Regions from separate parts of the Vagococcus sp. CY53-2 genome, predicted to be linked through region 1. Evidence: riboswitches for the same ligand, from Rfam matches in the RefSeq annotation. Region 1 holds a riboswitch; the other holds the start of a gene.
What was found. A riboswitch is a leader RNA that binds a small molecule or an ion and turns the genes downstream of it on or off. The one in region 1 is predicted to bind thiamine pyrophosphate.
Positions count from the first base shown of each region.

Region 2: another riboswitch for thiamine pyrophosphate. It lies ahead of thiT (energy-coupled thiamine transporter ThiT); the one in region 1 lies ahead of MN581_RS07245 (ECF transporter S component).

Region 1 is NZ_JALAHP010000003.1:267,810-275,087, forward strand. Features, by position in the region: gene MN581_RS07205 (LPXTG cell wall anchor domain-containing protein) at 1-171, opposite strand, end outside; gene thiD (bifunctional hydroxymethylpyrimidine kinase/phosphomethylpyrimidine kinase) at 280-1,101, opposite strand; gene thiE (thiamine phosphate synthase) at 1,091-1,741, opposite strand; gene MN581_RS07220 (hydroxyethylthiazole kinase) at 1,738-2,565, opposite strand; gene thiW (energy coupling factor transporter S component ThiW) at 2,552-3,097, opposite strand; gene tenA (thiaminase II) at 3,078-3,764, opposite strand; gene MN581_RS07235 (energy-coupling factor transporter transmembrane component T) at 3,776-4,429, opposite strand; gene MN581_RS07240 (ABC transporter ATP-binding protein) at 4,368-5,798, opposite strand; gene MN581_RS07245 (ECF transporter S component) at 5,795-6,361, opposite strand; TPP riboswitch at 6,562-6,650, opposite strand; gene MN581_RS07250 (DUF4809 family protein) at 6,763-7,170, opposite strand; gene MN581_RS07255 (DUF308 domain-containing protein) at 7,236-7,278, opposite strand, start outside.
Region 2 is NZ_JALAHP010000005.1:15,392-22,669, reverse strand. Features, by position in the region: gene MN581_RS07880 (YibE/F family protein) at 1-21, opposite strand, end outside; gene MN581_RS07875 (YibE/F family protein) at 11-1,114, opposite strand; gene MN581_RS07870 (helix-turn-helix transcriptional regulator) at 1,424-1,837, opposite strand; gene MN581_RS07865 (hypothetical protein) at 2,418-2,987, shown strand; gene MN581_RS07860 (class D sortase) at 2,987-3,655, shown strand; gene MN581_RS07855 (hypothetical protein) at 3,671-4,552, shown strand; gene MN581_RS07850 (DNA topology modulation protein) at 4,653-5,165, shown strand; TPP riboswitch at 5,708-5,809, shown strand; gene thiT (energy-coupled thiamine transporter ThiT) at 5,872-6,432, shown strand; gene nrdF (class 1b ribonucleoside-diphosphate reductase subunit beta) at 6,992-7,278, opposite strand, start outside.

The DNA of each region.
Region 1 (7,278 bases):
ATCCGGAATTGATTCATCTGTTGTTGTTTCTGTCGTATCATTTACTTCGGAACTTAGTACTTTACTCGATGAATTATCTGTACTTGATGTAGAGGTTGATTCAGATGCATAACCCATTTGTCCTACCAACAAACTAGCCATAATCACTGTACCTAATACTAACTTTTTCATATGATCCCCTCCTATAAAACAAGATGTTACAACACCATTACTCTTTGTAATATAATTGTAACATTTATTCATTATACAGACAATAATAAACATTCTTTTGAAAAATAGTTAATCAATTAAAATATCTTGTGCAGGTATTGCCCAATGATTTGTTGGCCCATGACCATGACCAACAAAAATTTCTTGTTCAATCGCTCCTTGAATAAAACTTTTCGCAATTTGTATGGCTTCTTTAACCGACTTTCCTTTTGCTATTTCAGCTGCTATGCATGATGAAAATGTATCGCCCGTTCCGTGCGTTTTAATCGTTTCAATTCGTTTTGAACCCATCCAAAATGTCTCGCCATTTTCTAATAAGACAAAGTCTTTTGCCAAAATATCAGATGAGTGGCCTCCTTTTATTACTACATTTTTGACACCCATTTCTTGTAAAACGTGTGCTGCTTGAATCATATCTTCGCTTGTTTTTATCTCTTGCTGAATTAATTCTTCTGCTTCTGGAATATTTGGGGTTAACACCGTTGCTAGTGGAAGTAATTCTTCTTTAATGCAATCTACCGCTTCTTTTTGTAATAGCGAATGCCCTCCTTTAGCAATCATCACAGGATCTACAATCAATGGGCCAAAATCCACTTCTTTTAGTTTTTGAACAACGATTTGAACATGTTCTTTATCGGCAAGCATCCCTGTTTTACATGCTCGAATATGAAAATCAGCTGATAGAGAATCAAATTGTTCCGCAACAAAGTCACATGGTATCGGCAGACTACTTTGTACACCTAATGTATTTTGTGCAGTCAAGGCAACAACAATACTCATACCAAAAACATCTCTTGCTTGAAACGTTTTTAAGTCGGCTTGAATGCCTGCGCCACCACCTGAATCACTTCCAGCAATGGTTACTACTTGAGGGGTTTGATTAATTGTCATGATGATTTTTCTCCTTTATGCTTACAATCTGTTTCTTTAAGACTTGTGTTTTTTTCGCTACATCATCAGCTTGCATAATATCACTCACAATCGCGACACCAGAAATATCAGTTTCATTTAATTTATGCATGTTACCTTCTTTAATGCCACCAATCGCTACAACTGGTAACTGAGATGTGTGAATAATCTCTTGTAAGATGGAAATGTCTGTTGTTGGGGCATTTTCTTTCGTTTTGGTAGGGAATATCGCGCCAACACCCAAATGATCTGCCCCTTGCTCTTTTGCTTCAAGCGCTCTTTTCACTGTTTTAGCCGAAACGCCTAACCACTTATCAGGTCCAATCAAACGGCGTGTTACATCCACCGGCAACTCATCATCTCCAATGTGCACGCCAGCTGCATCTACTGCCAAGCACACATCTACTCGGTCATTAATAATAAGTGGGACATGATATTTATCTGTCACTTTTTTTATTGCCAAGGCTTTTTGATAAAACTCTTGTGTACTGGCTTTTTTCTCTCTCAGCTGAACTAACGTGACGCCATTTTGACATGCTTGTTCGACTTTTTCTATAAACGCTTCATCAGATAAACCGTCTGAATTCGTTACTAAATATAACGTTAATGCCTCTTCTATCATAACCAATCTCCTCTTATGTCGTTTTGCCACAACTCATTTTGTTTTAATAATGATAATTGATTCAATGTTTCCTCTCGAATGCTTGCAATTTTCGCGTCATTTTGAACTATTTCTAATGCTTTTTCACCGCATAAATTAAAATAACTCACTGCCTGTAGAACACTTTGCAACACATCAACACCACTACCTAACAATGTCGCGATTAATGCACCTACGACATCACCCGTCCCCGTGAATTGGTCTAATGCCTCAATGCCATTTTGTAATAGCACAACTTGTGATTGATATACCACTAAATCACTTGGTCCTGTCGCTAAAAAACATGTATTGGGATGGATTTTTGCTAGTGCTAATAGTCCTTCTTCCAATTCTTTCATCGCTGACGAATCTTGGTCTTCTTCGGCTGCATCGACACCTTTTCCATGACTGGCTAAATTGCACAACGTTCGCATTTCTGACACATTGCCTTTGACAACAGTTGGTTCAAGAGACAATAATTTGTTGGCTACTTCTTTTCGTATTCTTGAGCTTGAGATGCCGACATTATCTACAACGATAGGGACGTTGTGCTTATGAGCCTCTTCCATGGCTAGTTCCATAGCAGTTTCTTTTTCTTCTGACAAATGGCCAATATTGATTAACACGCCACCTACTTGTTCATATAAATCTGAAAAATCTCGCGTATCTTCTGTCATAATTGGCTTTCCTCCAATGTATAACACACTATTTGCGACCGTTTCACATGTCACTGAGTTCGTAATACAATGCACTAGGGGAGAAGGTATTAGAGGAAAGGGAGTTTGAAATTGATTAACTCGTAACATGTTGCTCTTCACCCACTTTCACATTAAAAAACATCGCTTGAATTCGTTGAAACGTTGGAACATTCGCTAATTTTTTCATCACAATAAAGGCTACAAATGAACCAATCACCGCGCCACCGATAAATCTTGGTGTATAGAAAAACCAGTACATACCATTACGACTTCCGGTAAACCAAGCCATTACAGGATAAGATAATAGCGAACCAATAATTCCTGTTCCTAAAAATTCACCAAACATTGCACTATATACGGTTGGATAAATTTTGTAAAAAATGCCAGCAAGTAATGCGCCAAAAACAGCACCTGTTAAGGCTAGTGGGGGAATCCCTAGAAGCATCATTCGGAGTACACCGCAAACAAATGCCATGATGGTACCGTAAAAGGGTCCCATTAACATCACACCAATCACGTTCATCACACTAGACATTGGAGCCATCCCCTCAATACGAAAGAGTGGCGATAACACCACATCCATCGCAATCATTAGAGATAAAATCAATAGTTTTTTTAAATTAGTAGTTTGAGACGGCATCTTTTTCTCCTTCCGGCCATTTTTGATGTGTGTATGCCATTTCCCAAAACAGGTATTCCATTTGAGCACTCACATAAAATGCCTCAATCATTTTTTCTTGTTCTTCCTTGTCGCTTTCTTCATACAGTCGATTCAGCAAAGCACATTGATGAGCGACTTCTTCTTTTGATTCTTCACCAGAGTATGTTTCAATCCATCGTTGATACAACTGATGAGGAGAACCTGTCTTAATTAATTCAGTCCCGATTTCTTGATATAACCACGCACATGGTAGTAAACCCGCAACAGCACTATTTGACGTCCCATCAATTAATTGACGATACATGTGTGACACATAATGATAAGCTGTTGGAGCAATATCAGTATTAGCGATTTCTTCATCTGTAATACCTAGCTCAGTAAAGAAATCCTCTCTAATACTCATCTCACCTTCTTTAAGGTGGTTAGACCCTGTTAGCAACATCTCTTTTACTTCTTCGTCTTCTACTTGTTCTGCTATCAAACGGTGAAGTTTGCTAAAATGCTCTAAGTAGTACCCATCTTGAATCAAGTAATAGCGAAACGCTTCATCAGATAACGTTCCTTCTTGAAGTCCTGCGACAAATGGATGAGTAAAACTTCCTTCCCAATAAGGTGCTGATTTCTCTCGTGCAATTTTTGTAAACATCTTTCTTCCTCCTAAGTAATGATTAATATAAATTGTGATATAACCGTTAATACGCCTAATGTAGCTAAACTTTTAGGACACACTTTATATTGTATGTAATGCGTCCTTTCGCCTTCTTCATCAAATCCTCTTGAAAACATGGCTTCTGTGTAACTATCCCGCCAATGGTTGGCGACAAAAATAACTTTTAAATACATCAATGGCGAATAAAAATGTAATTTTTTCCCACGAAATAAACTGGCTTCTCTTAGTGCCATAATCTCTCGTTGAATCACAGGCATCGCATGTAAAACAACTAAAATGCCATAAACAAATGACGTTGGTAATTTTTTTTGCTCTAAAATTAAGAGTAATTCTTCTAAGTCGACCCCAAATGCAAACACCATGCCAATCGCAGCAAAAGCAAAGGTTCGACTCACTAAAACAAGACCATAATCAGGATTATTTCCATATAGATAAACTGACCAATACGTTCCTAAAGCTGGAATTAATGGAAAAAAAACTAAGCCAAACAACCCAAACCATTTTTTCTTACTAAGAAGATACAAAGCACTGACTAACACAACAAACCAGTTTAACGTCACAGATGAGGTAAATGATAATTCAATAGTCAAAAGTAGTAGTAGTCCGCTTAGCATTAAAGCAGAACTTTTCGTCACTGACATCCTTTATCTCCTCCTCTACCGAATAATCTTGTTGCCATAATTGTTTCTTATCTAAATGCACATGATGCTGACTAACCCCATCAAGCGGTGCCAATCGATGCGAAATAATCATCATATCTTGTCTGTTTGCTTGCCTTTTAAACCAATTAGCAAAATAGCTTGCAGCACGTTCATCTAAACCTGAAAACGGCTCGTCTAATAATAAAAACGGCACATCTAAACTCAACATCGTTAATAATTGAATACTTTTCTTCTGTCCTTCACTTAGATGAAACACGCTTCGATTAAGTAGTGGTTCCAATCCTAAAAACTCAATCGCTTCTTGTCTTTGACGTTTAGCGTCCTCCCACTGATACACACTATAAGTAAATTCTTCAGCTGGTGTGAGTGTCACAAATTGTTTTTCCGCTTCTTGAGTAACTAAGGATAACATCTGATATAGCGTACGGCTTTTTTTAAGCTTTTTATCGTATAAAAACATCTTGCCTTTATAACGATGACATTGTGCTATCGAACGAAACAACGTTGATTTTCCCGTTCCGTTATCTCCTGTAAGTGTCGTGATTCCTTTAGAAAAATGAAAAGAATCTTGACTTAGTAGCTCGCGCTTATTCTGTTTGTATCTGACATCCTCTAATCTTAAAATGCCATCCATAGATGCTCTATGATCCGTCAAGAGCACATTTGTCTGCTCTTGCTTTAAAAGAGCTACTGGAATTTTTTGTAATACTTGATTATCTAGTGTCACCCATGTATCAACCACACCAGCATAATCATTAAAATCATGGTCGCAAATAATAATTGTCTTACCTTGATGTTTTAATTGCTGTAACTGTTGAATTAATAATTTTCTTGTTTTAGGATCAATACTGGCAAACGGCTCATCTAGTAATAAAAATGGGCTTTTCATCGCTAGTAAAACAGTCAATGCTGCTCGTTGCTTTTCCCCACCTGATAAAGTTGATAACTGTCTATCTAATAATTCTGTCGTATCTGCTAATAAAACAGCCTCGTGCATTTGTTCCGTGATATCACTAGGTTTTGTTTGCAGATTTTCTAACACAAAAATAATTTCACGACGTAGTGTTTTCATTGTAAATTGTTGCCCTGGATTTTGAAACATCATGCCAATCTGTCTAGCCTTATCAGACATACTCGCTTGTGTTAGACTCTTGCCATCAACGGTGATTGTACCTGAATATGGCACATCAGCAAATCCAGCAATGGCTTTTAATAATGTTGATTTACCACTACCACTGGCACCAGATAGCAAAATAAATTCATGAGGAGAAAAAACAAAGTCAACCTGACGTAACACCTCTTTATCGCCACGTTTAATCGTCAACTCACTTAATTCTATTCCTCTCATTTGTTTACTACCGAAAGCTCTTGTGAACGGTTATAAAGCTTCATGACCATTGACACCACAACAACACCAAAGAACGTCACCGATAAAAACCGCACAGCAAGAAGTGATAAAATCATTCCAATTGAATACGTTCCATAACCAAATTTAAAAAATTCATACACAAAACTTAATAAGGTTGTTCCAATCGCCCCGTAAAATAATGGCACGATATCATACCGTTTGTATCCTGTAACCATAAATCCTAGTTCTGTCCCTAGCCCTTGGAAAAAACCTGAAATAAGAACACCTGGGCCAAAATACGTGCCATATAACATCTCTGCTAGTGCAGCCAACATTTCTCCTAAAATTGAACTTCCCTTTCTAGGAATTAATATCCCTGCCATTGGTGCTGCCATTGTCCATAAACCAAATAATAGTTCATTAGCAAAAGGGCTTAACCCAAGGGGCGTTAATACAGCTGATAAGCCAGCATATAAAAACCCAGCTCCCATAAATACACCACCAAATAAAAAAGCTAATAATGCTAATAATACAACCTGACGCAATGTCCAATTTTCCTTCATTTTACTCATCCTCCTATATTCTTACCTACACCTTATTATTGTGTTAAATTAAACGACAAAAAACCTCCTTTTTCTCATTAAAAGAAACAAAGGAGGTAGGGTTAATCTGATTCATTACAACATTTATCGACACTCATCCAAATAAAAAAGCCCGTCCAAATAAATTGGATGGGCGTAAATAGACCTAGGTTCAATGTTTTGTCATAAATGACACATTTCTCTTCGCCAGTACTAACTGGAGCAGATTCCATGGGTATAATCTCAGCTTTACGCACCCCAAATGTTTCTCGTATTCAATTCCACTCAAATATAACACGCTTTCATACAATAGCCAACCATTCTCACAAATCTTTATAAATATGGTTGGATAAAAAAAGACTGGGTCAAGTAGACTCAATCTTCTAATTCTCTGGTATATCTGTGACAAACTCAATTGCATCAAGTTTAAATAAATCTGTTAACAATCCATTTACCACTTTAAATACTTCATCATCTGATTCATAAGTAGGTTTGACTTCTTTTTCGATTCCTTGATTTTTAAAACGTAGTCCTTGATATGTCTCAAATACATCGACACTGTTGTTTGATGTTTCAAACACATCATAATCACCTGTTACATCATATTCTTGACGTTCTTTATAACCATGCTCTCTCACAATTGGGCGAAGAAGTGACACAACATCTAAATTCGGAATCCCAATCATTTTACCTGAGAATTCTACCTCATAAGTAGCGGTAGCAGTTGTTGGGCAGACATTACATCCACCATGCACGATTTCAGTTGTACAATGTATTATTGCTTTTTCCATCTTTATCACACCTTTGAGTTTACTGTTATTTAACTAACTCAATTATAACATATCCTTCCATTATTTTAACGGAAGGCATAAATAATTTCAGTCATACCAAACATCATG
Region 2 (7,278 bases), on a different contig from region 1:
TAAGACTAAGTTAACACTCATGTTCATTCCTCCTTGTCAGAAAAATACTTGCAATGAAACTGGTAATGGGGATAGTTAAGATAATCCCAATGCTTCCAATTAATGCGCGAGTCACTTCGAGCGAGAGAGAAATAGGAAACGTATAATTAAAGGACATATCATTTCTTAAAAAAATAAGGATTAAAGGAATGGATCCACTTAAATAAGAAAAAAACATAATATTAATCATTGGACCAATGACATCAGATCCAACTTGTATCCCTGATTGATACAATGCTTGAGGGGTTAATTGCTTATGTCTTTGACCGATTTCATTCATGGCAGTACTGAGTGTAATGGAAATATCCATTGTTGCTCCCATCGTCCCAATTAATAAACTAGAGATGAAGAGAACATGTTGGGGCCTAGTAATCAATTCCATTTCTTCATAACGAAGTCCTTTATGTTTTAATAAAGTGATTACGCCTACTCCTACGATAAAAGTCACCAGTGTGCTACAAATTGTTGCTAAAATAGCAATCTTAGTTTTTTGATTCCAACCATTTGAAATAATTAAGGTACTAGACACAATGATAGGAAAAAATAGTAAGCAAAGCCACACAAGAGATTGACTAGAAATCTGTTCATAAATGATTAATAAGCAGTAAAAAAGACCAGTATTTATTATAAGTCCTAGTAGAGACGTAACCCCATTTTTTCTTCCTATAAGTATTAGTAAAAGAACAAAACAAAACATCATGATAGCCAAACCTGTATCTCGTTTAGTATCGAGAATGGTAGTTTGTGACATGTTACTATCCTTGATAGATAGAAATACTAACTCGCCTTTTTTATAATCTTGATCCTTAATTTTTGATTGACTAAAGGTATTTGAAAGAGTTAGTTTTTTTCCTTTATATTGAGAGGATAATACAATTAATTCTATCTTTTGAGTTGTTAGGACGTCTTTATTTTGATGTTCATCAATAGTGTCTTGTTTATTGCTTGTTTCAATTTTAGTAATTTTCCCTAAAGGATCATGGTATTGATTATATTGCAATGTTTGATAAATCCACCAAATATTTAAGGTTAAAAGGATGGCGGCAAAAAAGCCCCATAGATATTTTTGTAACAAAGTAAACCTCCTTATCAATCAAACTATCATAATTATAGACATATTATGATAGTTTTTCATTAGAAGATTAATGATATTTATTATTTATTAATTATTTAATCATTTTATAATAAAAAGTAATGAATATCATTTTTTAAAAATATTCTCGAAAGAGCTAAATTAAAAAGAATATAAGGTGTTACCATTGACAGGGAGAAATTAATATTAAGTAGATGAAAACGGAACTATTTGAATTTAGACTTAAGTAGCAAGATTTGATAGATTTACTTGAGTATATTAAAAAATCACAAAATATAGATTTGTGATTTTTTAATTAATGAATTTTTTTATATAATAAGTCAGTGCAAATAGATTCACTAATTCTCCTAACATAATCATTCCAGAAATAATCAGTTTAGAATTTTCTGTTAGCAATGATGCGAATAAAACAGCCAATAAAATAATTAAAGTCACTAGGCAAATAATGATGGAAAATTGAAAATAGTGTTTATTTGTTTGTTTCATGATAGGCTTTAAAGGTGTCTGATTGTCTGTTAGGAATAGGTCATCCAATGAAAAGCCTAATAGTTTTGCAAGTTTTACTAAATCATTTATATCTGGATAGAGAATATCATCTTCCCACTCTATAATCGTATCTTTTGTAACGTGTAATTTTTTCGCTAATTGATCCTGGGTTAGCTGTTTCTCAATTCGTTTACTTGTAATAATGGTTCCTAAGTTCATATTATCTCACACTCCTTTAATTTATTTTTCCAATAGAAGGAAGTGGAAAAAAAAGATAAATCATTTTTCCCACAATATTGCGTTTATTAATACAACCAAAATGTCTACTGTCGATAGAATTTCCTCCATTGTCATCTAAAACAAAAAATTCATGACGATTTAATTTATAAGAAAAAATCCAGTATGTACTCTGTTTTTTTAATCAAATGCTTCTCTTACTTGTTAATTATTGATAAAAAGTTGCTTCTTTTTATAGCAAACAGTTTCTCCAGGTAAACCAATAATACGCTCTACATATTGTTTTTCTTCGCTAGACACCTTAGTTGAGGAAACAATAAATAATTGTAGCAATAGAATAAAAAAATACTGAATAATAATAGTATATTATTTTTTAAAATTTTTTTCATGTTCGACCTCTTTTTATTTATTATAATGTAATATCAAAAAAGTAGTCATATAGCTATATAAAGGAATGAACAATAGATATGATTAGAAAAATATGAGAAAAAATAGATAAAAAGGTAGGTTGTATCATTAGGTTGTGATATAATATAACAGTATAAAAAGGAGGTTTTAATTAATGAAAAAATTAGTATCACTTATTTTTACTTTGTTAGTAGTCATGTTACCGATTACAGCGAATGCTGCTGGAGCCATCTCTACTGATGAACAACGTATATTAGATTCTTTGAATGCGGGGATTACGACTAAAGAAGGCCAGCGTTTTTTCTTTTCAGCAACTGATATTCAGCAAGCTGAAAATGATTTAAAAACCAATGATTATAGTGCTGAAACTGTTAATACTGTAGTTGGTCATATTGAAGCGGCTAAACAATTAGCTGTTGATAATTCAGCAGGTATTAAAGCAACAGGTTTGGAAGACTTTTTAAAACAGTTACCTAAACATATACAAAACCAAATTCAAAATCATATTTTAGAAGCAGCAAAAGCACTAGGCTTATCTGTGGATAGTAAAGGAAATGTTACAAATAATGCTGGACAAAAAGTATTTGTTGCGACAACAAGTAGTAATCCAGTTGTAAAAACAACCGGTATTTCACTAACTAGTGCCATCGTGACAATTGCTAGTTTAGTGGCATTAACAGTAGCGACAGGTTTCTTCTCAAAAAGAAGAGGAGCTAGTTGTTAATGAATAAAAGGGTACTGGCATATGTTTATATGCCAGTACTCTTTTTTATTTCTGCCTATGTCATTTTATTCTTGTTATTCTTGCCATTTAGAGAGACAGTTGACTTATTTGTCAGTGCTATTAGCATTACAGAAAAAGCAGAAAATACAAAAGTTAGTTCTATCTTTGATGAAGCGAAGCAAAAAAATATTACCTCTGTAAAAAATAAAATCCCTTCGAGTCAGATTGAATATCCTAGCCTAGGAGCGGAGTACGGGGTCGTTAATATAGATAAATATAATGTTCAAGCACGATTAATTTACGGTGATTCTCAGGAAGATTTGAGAGAAGGAGTAGGGCAATTTAATGGGAGTGTTTTTCCTGGTGAAGAAGGAACAACACTTATAGGTGGTCATAATACAGCAGATTTAGCAGCTCTAGGTGGAGTTGAATCAGATGACACAATTACTATTAAAACAAGTTATGAAACGTATCAGTATAAAGTAACTCATAAAAAAGTTGCTCGATTTGATGATAAGTCTGCCATCGAAACTCTCTATAAAAAATCAGATAATAATCAATTAATTTTATACACGTGTTATCCGATAGATATGATTGGCTTAACTGATAATCGATTGTTTGTCTATGCTGAACGAATTTCTGGAAAAATGATTGATCAAAACCAATAGAGAAAGGATGTTTAGATGAATAAAAAGATAAAGCATGTCTATCAATTTTTGCTAACATTACTTTCTGTATTGTGTTTATTGATTGCTAGTGAGATATTGATTGCAAAACCGTTTTTGTTATCTTCAAATCATTGGATAAAGGTAGCTATGGAGAGTGATTACACTAAAAGTTTGACTGATTCAATTAATCAATCCATTCAAGATATCGGGATGGCTAGCGGTATAAAACAAGACGGATTAAATCAAATAATATCACAATCGGAAGTAACAAAAGATTTTGACCAATTTATAACTAAGGCGTTCAAAGGCGAATCTTATGAAATAAAACAAGATGTAGTTGAATCAAGGCTAAAGACTGCGGTAGAAGATTATGCTAAAAAAGAAAATAAACCTATTACAGCAGAAAATCAAGCGTCTGTCGACCAATTCATTACAAAAAGCATCGAGATTTATAATGGAAAAATTCATAATAAAATTATTTCAACAATTGGTTTACGGGTTAGTTTAATTAAACGATTAACTACGATTACTTTGATTGTGTCGCTTATCGTATTGTGTTTATTAATTTTATGTTTGTACTTTGCAAGCGGCCGATATAAGCATGTGTTTGTAAGAAATATTGCTTATGTGATAACGAGTACAGGTTTGTTACTTGTATCTTTTACCGTTATTCTATCAATGAAAAATCCACTGACTTATTTATCGATTATTGACGATCACATGAAAGTATGGATTATAGAAAGCCTTAAATTACCAATGCTAGTACAAGTTATAGTAAGTCTAGTATTTTTAATATTAGGTATTTTATTAAGTGTGTATTCTTATAAAGAATATAAACGTTTAGAGAAACGTGGGTTTAGACGAAAGCAACAAGTAATGGACGAAATAGAATATTAAATACTGAATCCAACCAGATTAACGGTTGGATTTTTTCAACATGTGTATAGGTAATCAGCTATGGAGCTAATTAATATAACGGCAAGGAGCGTAATGCTCGATGAAAAAAATGATAGTCATAGGTTCTCCTGGTACAGGAAAAAGTACCATAGCAAAACAATTAGCGGATAGTTTAGCAATAAACTTATATCATTTAGATAAATTGTTTTGGAAACCACACTGGAAGATGAGTACAAAAGCAGAGCAACGAGAGATATTATATGATATAGTTAAGCAAAATTTTTGGATTATTGATGGAAATTATAGTAGTACGTTAGATATTCGAATAAGAGAAGCAGATACCATCATTTATTTAAAACGTTCAAGACTGACTTGTTTGTATCATGTGTTCAAACGTTTTATTCGTTACCGAGGAAAAACGCGTCCTGATATGCAAGAAAATTGCCCAGAGAAATTAGATTGGGCGTTTATCAGATGGGTTTGGCAATTTCCAAAAAATCATGAGCCGTTGATAGAGGAGCATCTTAAGGATTTAACTAGTGAACAAACTTTAATCAAATTAATGAACCAAAAAGAAATAGATGATTTCTTAAATTCTTTAGAAAATATGTGAAATAGAAAAATGTATGTGGTGTGTTATGTAGAAGAAATTATGTTATCAAAAGTCGATTCTTTTCATATAACGATGATAAAAATTTGGTATTTATAAGAGAACTTGTTACGAGTTATTGAGTTTTTACGCTAAAATATAGAAGAAAAGTAATATAAAATATATGGGAAATTCAGACAAGGCATAGGAAAATCAAGACTGGAAAAGTTTAAAAAAGTATTGTGAAGCGTTTTTTGATGTCGCAAAAGATACGGGTAAGGGATTTCAACAACTATCTCCTTGTGTATTAACGTAATATTTGTACGATTGTGTGATGACTAAGGAGTAGAATTTTGTTAAAGAATGCAAAAAAGATAGAGGAAATATGCTACTTACTTGTTAATAACCATCATCGCTTAGCACAAGGGATGACTGATGTTATTCAAATTTGTAAAAATCTTGTATCTGAGTAATTAAATAACTAGATGATTAACAGAATCTGAGTGATTAATTTGACTCTTAAGCGGATACATGACATACTGTGTGTGAAATAAATTAAATACATAACCGTCACAAAGGGGAGCCTTCAAGCTGAGAATGAGTATAGACTCTAAACCCTCGAACCTGATATTGTTAATTCAATCGTAGGAATTGTGTGAAGTGGTAGCAAGTAAGCACTGCTCTTTTGTTGATTGGTCACGTATGAATCGATAATAGGAGGAGTTTTTTTATGTCGAAAAGGTCAAGAATTATTTTAGAGGGGACGATCGTTGCCGCATTATCAATGTCATTATCGTTTATCCCATTAAATATAGGAACAGGATTTTCCATTTCTTTAGGAATGATTCCCTTAACATTATACGCATTACGTCGTGGAACTATACCGGGAATATATGCTGGGTTAGTTTGGGGCTTACTACATTTTTTAATGGGACAAGTTTATTTTTTAACCGTCTCTCAAGTTATTGTTGAATACATTTTTGCTTTTGCAGCGGCTGGTTTTTCTGGTTTATTCAATAAAAAACTACAAATAACGCTGAAAACTAATCCATCAAATGCTTGGCGTTATGTCGTCTCAGGGACATTTGTCGGTGTGTTAGCACGTTACATTTTTCATTTTATTGCGGGGTTTATCTTTTGGGGTAAATATGCCATTTGGGGACTATCTCCAGTGACGTATTCATTAGTGGCAAATGGGATAAGTGGTTTACTGACTGGTGTTGTGACGATGGTTATTCTACTATTAATCTTGAATAAAAATAAAAGCCTATTTATGATGACAGATAATTAACCTGCTTGAAAAAACACTCTTTAATAAAGGGGTGTTTTATTTTTTAATTTAAAAGTGGTGGACTGAAACAAATCCATTGTAGTATCCTATGTGACAAAGTTAGACTATTTCGCTTAGTGTAAATACTTTAAACAGGTGATGAATTATTCACCTAAGTGAAAGTAGGAAAAATAATGAAAAATATTCCTCAAGTGACAGTCATACAACAAACAATACCCTCAGAAAAAATTGCATCAGTTTATTCAGCCAGTAGTGTATTATACTCCTTGATTTTTTCTTTAAGTTTAATCTTGTTAAGTATTGTATCAGATAAGCTGGGTTTTAATATGGTATTTATCATTTCTAGTCTCTGTTTATTAGCCATGACATCTATTACAAAAAGATATAATCGCTTTTTTAATTAATAATTGCTCTCCTTGATAATTAAGGAGGGCTTTTTTTATTTTACTTCTACTGGTGAGATATTCTTTTAACTATAAAAATACACCCGTTGAATTTATGTGAAATAAAACGGGTGTGTTTTTATAGTTTTGTAATAAATGGGTGAGTCTTTTTAATGTTACATACCAATTAGATAATCATCATTTTCCATGGCTTCTACTGTACCAAGTAAGTAACCATTTCCTACTTGAGAGAAAAAGTCATGGTTGCTTGTTCCAGTTGATAATCCATTCATAACGATAGGGTTGACGTCATTGGCTGTATCTGGGAATAAGGCATCCATCCCTAAGTTCATTAGGGCTTTATTTGCATTATAGCGTAAGAATGTTTTGACTTCTTCTGTCCAACCTAATTTATCATACAATAAATCGGTATAGACTTCTTCGTTTTCATAAAGAGTGAAGA